DNA from 2 places in the Priestia sp. FSL W8-0001 genome. Region 1 is predicted to be linked to the other one. Evidence: riboswitches for the same ligand, from Rfam matches in the RefSeq annotation. Region 1 holds a riboswitch; the other holds the start of a gene.
The links. Region 1 has a riboswitch for lysine ahead of MKZ18_RS19405 (Na+/H+ antiporter NhaC family protein). Riboswitches for the same ligand answer to the same signal wherever they lie in the genome.
Positions count from the first base shown of each region.

Region 2: it holds a riboswitch for lysine, as region 1 does, so the genes downstream of both, MKZ18_RS02415 (transporter substrate-binding domain-containing protein) here and MKZ18_RS19405 (Na+/H+ antiporter NhaC family protein) in region 1, are expected to answer to the same signal.

Region 1 is NZ_JBBPAL010000001.1:3,678,068-3,681,208, reverse strand. It holds gene MKZ18_RS19415 (HD-GYP domain-containing protein) at 1-86, shown strand, start outside; gene yunB (sporulation protein YunB) at 156-911, shown strand; lysine riboswitch at 982-1,170, shown strand; gene MKZ18_RS19405 (Na+/H+ antiporter NhaC family protein) at 1,295-2,875, shown strand; gene MKZ18_RS19400 (sodium-dependent transporter) at 3,103-3,141, shown strand, end outside.
Region 2 is NZ_JBBPAL010000001.1:455,697-458,837, forward strand. It holds gene MKZ18_RS02410 (YitT family protein) at 178-1,053, shown strand; lysine riboswitch at 1,197-1,381, shown strand; gene MKZ18_RS02415 (transporter substrate-binding domain-containing protein) at 1,490-2,326, shown strand; gene MKZ18_RS02420 (amino acid ABC transporter permease) at 2,393-3,121, shown strand.

The DNA of each region.
Region 1 (3,141 bases):
GCAGGGTTTTAGATAAACCTTATGAAATTGATTTAAAAGAAAGTCCTACATTAATAATTATCAGCAACGATTTAAAACAAACATAGAAAACTTTTAGAAAATAGCGTTAGCCCTCCTTGTTTATGCATACATATAGCTTGTAAGGAGGGATTTTTTTGATTAGGGTTCGCCGAAGAGTATTGAAAAAGGGACCTATACCATTTCGCTATGTTGTACTACTAACAATTGTTTTTTTTCTGCTTTCTACTGGAGCAGGAATATGGTTAATTAATAGAGGAATTGAACCAACCTTAATGAAATATGCAGAAGCCCAGACTAAAGAGATTGCAACGCTTGTTATTAATAAGGCCGTTAATAAACAAGTGGTAGACCAACTTGATGTGAACGATATTATTAAGACAGAAAGTACGCCGGATGGGCAGGTAGCCAAGATTGATACGGCAGTCGTAAATCGTATTAGAGCTCAAACGACATCTTTAGTCCAGGCTAATTTACGAGAAGCTGAAAAAGGAAATTTAGAAGAATTAGAGATTCCAACGGATATTAATATTGAACCAGATGAAAAGCTCAGGCAGCGAGGAATTGTCTATCAAGTTCCATTAGGGCAAGCTACAAACAATGCCTTACTAGGAAATCTAGGACCTTTAATCCCGGTTAAATTTCATGCAATTGGTGATGTGCAATCAGACGTTGTACGGAAAATAGAGGAATACGGAATTAACGGTGCTTTTTTAGAAATTTCAATTGAAGTTCAGGTTAACGTTCAGGTGATTATTCCCTTTGCTACAAAACAGACAACCGTTCAAGCGACAGTGCCTGTAGGGATGGCGATGATTCCAGGGAACGTACCGGATTATTTTAACGGTGGCACTAACTCAGCCTCTCCATCTATTGAACTAAAGAAGAAATAGCCGGTTGATAACTTTATACTTTACCGATATAATGTACTAGATATAATTATATACCATCACCTTATCAGATCGATGAGGTAGAGGATGCAAAAAGTATGAGTATACTATGTGAGGATGACAACTGTGATCATAGTAAAAAGGATTTTTTGCCGAAGGAAAGAAAAAGAGTCAGCTTTTCTTTTCTGGGGTTACCTTGAAAAAGGGTAACACTGTCATTATGAAAATACGCTTGTTTTCATGATGGAGGGCTACTGATCGTGATGGAGGATAACATAACATTACAAAGAGTAATGATAGTTATTTTCTATCATTGCTCTTTTTTGCGTTTTTTTCTTTATAAGTAGTCCTCCTAGATTTAAACAGGCTTATATTAGGAGGATATCATGGAAGGAACTATTTTTTCGTTATTACCACCATTGATTGCCATATTAATGGTTGTTTTAACACGTAAAGTACTGCTTTCCCTAGGAGTAGGGATTTTAGCAGGTGGATTAGTGTTAACGGAGTTTTCAGTTGGAGAAACGATTCAAAAGATTTGGGGAAGCTTTGCTACAATTTTCTACGCGGACGGCGCACTTAATACTTCAAATCTATTCATTTTGCTTTTCCTTTTAATTTTAGGTGTTATTACGGCTTTTATCTCAATCATTGGAGGAAGCCGTGCTTTTGGAGAATGGGCTTTACAACGTATTAAAACGCGTCGTGGAGCTCATCTATTAACAGCTGTGTTAGGAATTATTATCTTTATTGATGATTATTTTAATGCACTAGCTGTTGGACAAGTAAGTCGCCCGGTAACAGATCGACAGCGGGTATCAAGAGCGAAGCTTGCTTATTTAATTGATTCAACTTCAGCTCCGGTATGTGTGATTGCACCGTTCTCAAGTTGGGGTGCCTATATTATTACGGTTGTAGGTTCAATTCTAGCTGCGCACGGGATGAGTAATGTATCAGCATTTTCAGCATTTGTACAGATGATACCGATGAATTTTTATGTATTTACCGCATTAATTATGGTATTCGTGGTGAGTGTTTTTGATATTAACATTGGACCAATGAAAAAACACGAAGAGCGTGCGATTCGTACTGGAGAAGTAACGGACCCAGAAAAAGGTGCAGTACCAGGAGAGTTAAAAGAAGATTTACCAGTTAGTGAAAATGGTCGTGTATTCGATTTGATCTTACCAATTATTGTATTGATGATTGGGACAATTGGTGCGATGTTATGGACAGGCTATCAAGCAACTGAAGGTCAAGCTACAATCTTTACAATGTTTGAGAATACGAATGTACCTAATTCATTAATGATTGGTGGTTTATCAGGCCTTGTTGTAACGCTAGTATTATTTATCGCACGTACGAGACAATCGAATGAACTGTCTAATTCGGTGCTTGGTAAGGGCATAGTAGCAGGAATCAAATCGATGCTACCCGCTATTTATATTTTGCTGCTTGCTTGGATGATTGGAGATTTGATTGGTCAGTTGAAATCAGGAGAATTCTTAGCAGGAATTGTGGAGAGTTCTAATTTAAATATTGCCTTCTTACCAGTGGTACTATTTATTATTGCTGGCATCATGGCGTTTTCAACAGGGACATCGTGGGGAACGTTTGGTATTATGCTTCCAATTGCAGGTGACATTGTAGGAAACATTGAACCAGAATTATTATTACCAGCTCTTGCGGCTGTATTAGCTGGTTCAGTTTGCGGAGATCACTGTTCACCAATTTCTGATACAACAATCTTGTCATCAACTGGAGCAGGAAGTCATCATATTGATCACGTAATGACACAGCTTCCTTATGCAATTATTTCAGCTGTAATTAGCATCATTGGTTATATTGTACTTGGTTTAACAGAAAGTACAGCTGCAGGATTTGGAACAATAATGGTTTTATTAGTGGTATTTGTCTTAGTAACTCGTAAAAAGGGGAACATAACAGAGACATCATTAGAAAAATAGAAGAATAAAGATAGAGCAGATGCGCTTCACAACGTCTGCTCTATTTTTAATTGTTTAATTATCGAAATTTTCTATAAAAAATATTTTGACATACTATAGCATAATAGCTATAATTCTTCGTAAGATAGTTCTAAAGACAGACTATGCTAAATTGTCAGAAAGTTTAAATAACTTTTTGGGTTATGACAGAGATAAAAGAAAAGAGAGAGTGTAAGGGGGAAACTATGATGGAAAATCGTCCTCAATGGGGTACGAGAGCAGGTTTT
Region 2 (3,141 bases), 3.2 Mb from region 1:
TTTGTAATTATTTCTATTTTTAAAGTAGTTAAATAGCCAGTTGTCGGTGTTGAACCGATGACTGGCTATTTACGTTTTTTATGCTTAGTACCTTTTAGAGATACCTTAATTTTATAAATGAAGATGATTTTATGATAAAATTATTTGTGTCAAAAAATATTAGAAGTGAGGAATTACATGAATGCGTTAAAACAGCATCGAAAATCGAGTAAACAAAAACTATTGTTTCGGGGCCTTTTAGTCATCATTGGTGGCATTATCGCAGGTTATGGGTTAGAAACAGTATTAATTCCAAATAGCGTATCTGACGGGGGGGTGACGGGACTTAGCATCGTTGGTTCACAGCTCTTTGGAATTCCACTAGGCGTTTTAATCGCCATCATCAATCTTCCCTTCATCTGGTTAGGTTATCAGCAAATTGGAAAAAGCTTCGCTATTTTTTCAACCATCGGTATTGCTTCTCTAGCAGTTAGTACAACTCTTATGCATCACACTCCAGCTATTATTGAAGGAGATACGCTTTTAGTAACCGTTGTAGGTGGTGTAATCCTTGGTTTTGGAATGGGTCTAGCACTGCGTAATGGAGGAGCATTGGACGGTATTGATATGCTTGCTGTACTCCTTTCACGAAAGTCACCGTTTGGAACAAGTGATCTTATTTTATTTCTAAATATGTTTGTATTTATCGTGGTTTCTTTTGTGTTTGGCTTGCAAGGAGCCATTCTTTCTGCCATTGCTTACTTCATCGCTTCAAAGGTTATTCATGTCGTTGAAGTTGGGTTAAGCGGTTCAAAAGCGTTTGAAATCATTACAAATGAGCCTGTTTTAATGGTTAAAACAATTCGTGATCGACTAGGTCGAAGCGCTACATATAAAGAAGTATACGGCGGATATTCTCACGAAAAGTTCAAAGAGATTACGTGTGTTATTAACCGTTTAGAAGAAAGTAAAATGAAGGAAATTATCAGCGAAATCGATCCGGATGCTTTTGTGCGCGTGTATGACGTTGCCGAAGTAAAGGGTGGAAACTTTAGAAAAACCAACATTCATTAAATCATCCTTTTTATTCTGTATAAAATTGTTTTTTTTTAGAGCTGAAAGAATTAGTTGGAAAATAAACCCATAAAAACCATATTGACAGATTAGGAAGAAAGATGTAGACTTGAAACAAATTTAATAAGACCTCACTTTTAGTCAAGTGAGGTAGAGGCGCGGTATTTAACAGTCTTTAGCAGAGTTTGAGAGACGTTGAAGCTAGAGAGAAGGAAATATCGCCGAAGTGAGTAAATTGTTCTCAACAATTGCTTGCTGGGTCTGTAGTGAAGAACTGCAGGACTGTCTCAATAAGTTTACCAGCTTATTGAGTTGTGCTATCTCATCTTTTAAAAGAGAGGACTTTAGGGAACGATGAATGAAACGACCTGAGTAAATCTCGGGTCGTTTTTTTATTGTCTTCAAAGCTTAAAAAGATATAAGGGGGAAACAAACTATGAAAAGAAAAGCAGGATTTTTCTTAACATTATTGCTTTCAGCAGTCGTTTTATTAGCAGGCTGTGGTCAAAGCAGTGAGTCAGCATCGGGTTCAGGAGACGCTGATACGTTTACGGTAGGCTTGGAAGCAGGCTATCCACCATTTAACTGGACTCAAAATGACGATTCAAACGGAGCGGTTAAAATTAAGGGCGGCTCACAGTATGCAGGCGGCTATGATGTTGAGATGGCTAAGAAAATTGCTGATGGATTAGGCAAAGAGCTAGTGATTGTAAAAACTGAGTGGGATGGTCTTGTACCAGCCTTAACATCAGGTAAAATTGATGCGATTGTGGCAGGAATGTCACCGACTGCAGAGCGAAAAGAAACAATTGATTTCTCTGATAACTACTATAATTCAAACCTAGTAATGGTTGTGAAAAAAGGTAGTAAGTATGAAGGTGCTACGAAGATTGCAGATTTCAAAGGCGCAAAAATTACGGCTCAATTAAACACGTTTCACTACTCCGTCATTGATCAAATTAAAGGTGTATCAAAAGAAACAGCAATGGATAATTTCCCAGCAATGCGCGTAGCGCTAGAATCAGGAGTTATTGATGGTTATGTATCAGAGCGACCTGAAGCAGTAAGTGCTTCAGCAGCAAATGATAATTTTGCAATGGTTGAATTCAAGGATGGCTTCAAAACATCAGCTGACGATACAGCTGTAGCCGTGGGTCTTAAAAAAGACAGTGAGCTAAAAGAAGAAATCAACAAAATCTTAAAAGGTATTTCAGAAGAAGAACGCACAAGCATTATGGATGCGGCAATCAAAAACCAACCTGCAGCAAAATAATGATGACATAACACCGGCTGTATCTACATACAGTCGGTTTTGTAATGAGGTAAGGGAGGAAGAACGATGAGTTTTGAATGGGTTATTACAATCATCTCAGAAAACTGGCCAATGTTTTTACGCGGAGCTGGGATGACGCTATTAATTGCGCTGACAGGTACCATTATTGGGGCGGTCATTGGGTTAGTTGCTGGTATTATCCGAACTGTTCCAACGCCAACGAGCGGGCTGAAAAAAGCAGGATTGAAGGTAACGAATTTCGTTTTATCTGTATACATTGAATTTTTCCGAGGTACGCCAATGATTGTGCAAGCAATGGTTATTTACTATGGTTCAGCGATTGCATTTGGCTTTGATATGAACGTGATGTTGGCAGCGGTTATTGTTGTATCAATTAATACAGGAGCATATATGGCTGAAATTGTACGTGGCGGGATTATTTCCGTTGATAAAGGACAGTTTGAGGCAGCCAAAGCCATTGGCATGAATCATTATCAAACAATGATGAACGTTGTTTTACCTCAAGTCATTCGTAATATCTTACCAGCAACGGGTAACCAGTTTGTGATTAACATTAAAGATACGTCGGTATTAAACGTTATTTCCGTTTCCGAGCTATACTTTGTCACGAAATCAGTAGCAGGAAACAACTTTAGATATTTTGAGTCATTCTTTGTTGCTTGTATGATTTACTTTGTCATGACGTTTATGGTATCGCAAATTCTGCGCTACTTTGAGCGTAAATTAGACGGACCCGACAGCTACACGATGATTAAAACGGACCAAAATCGATAATGAAGGGTAAGGAGGTATAA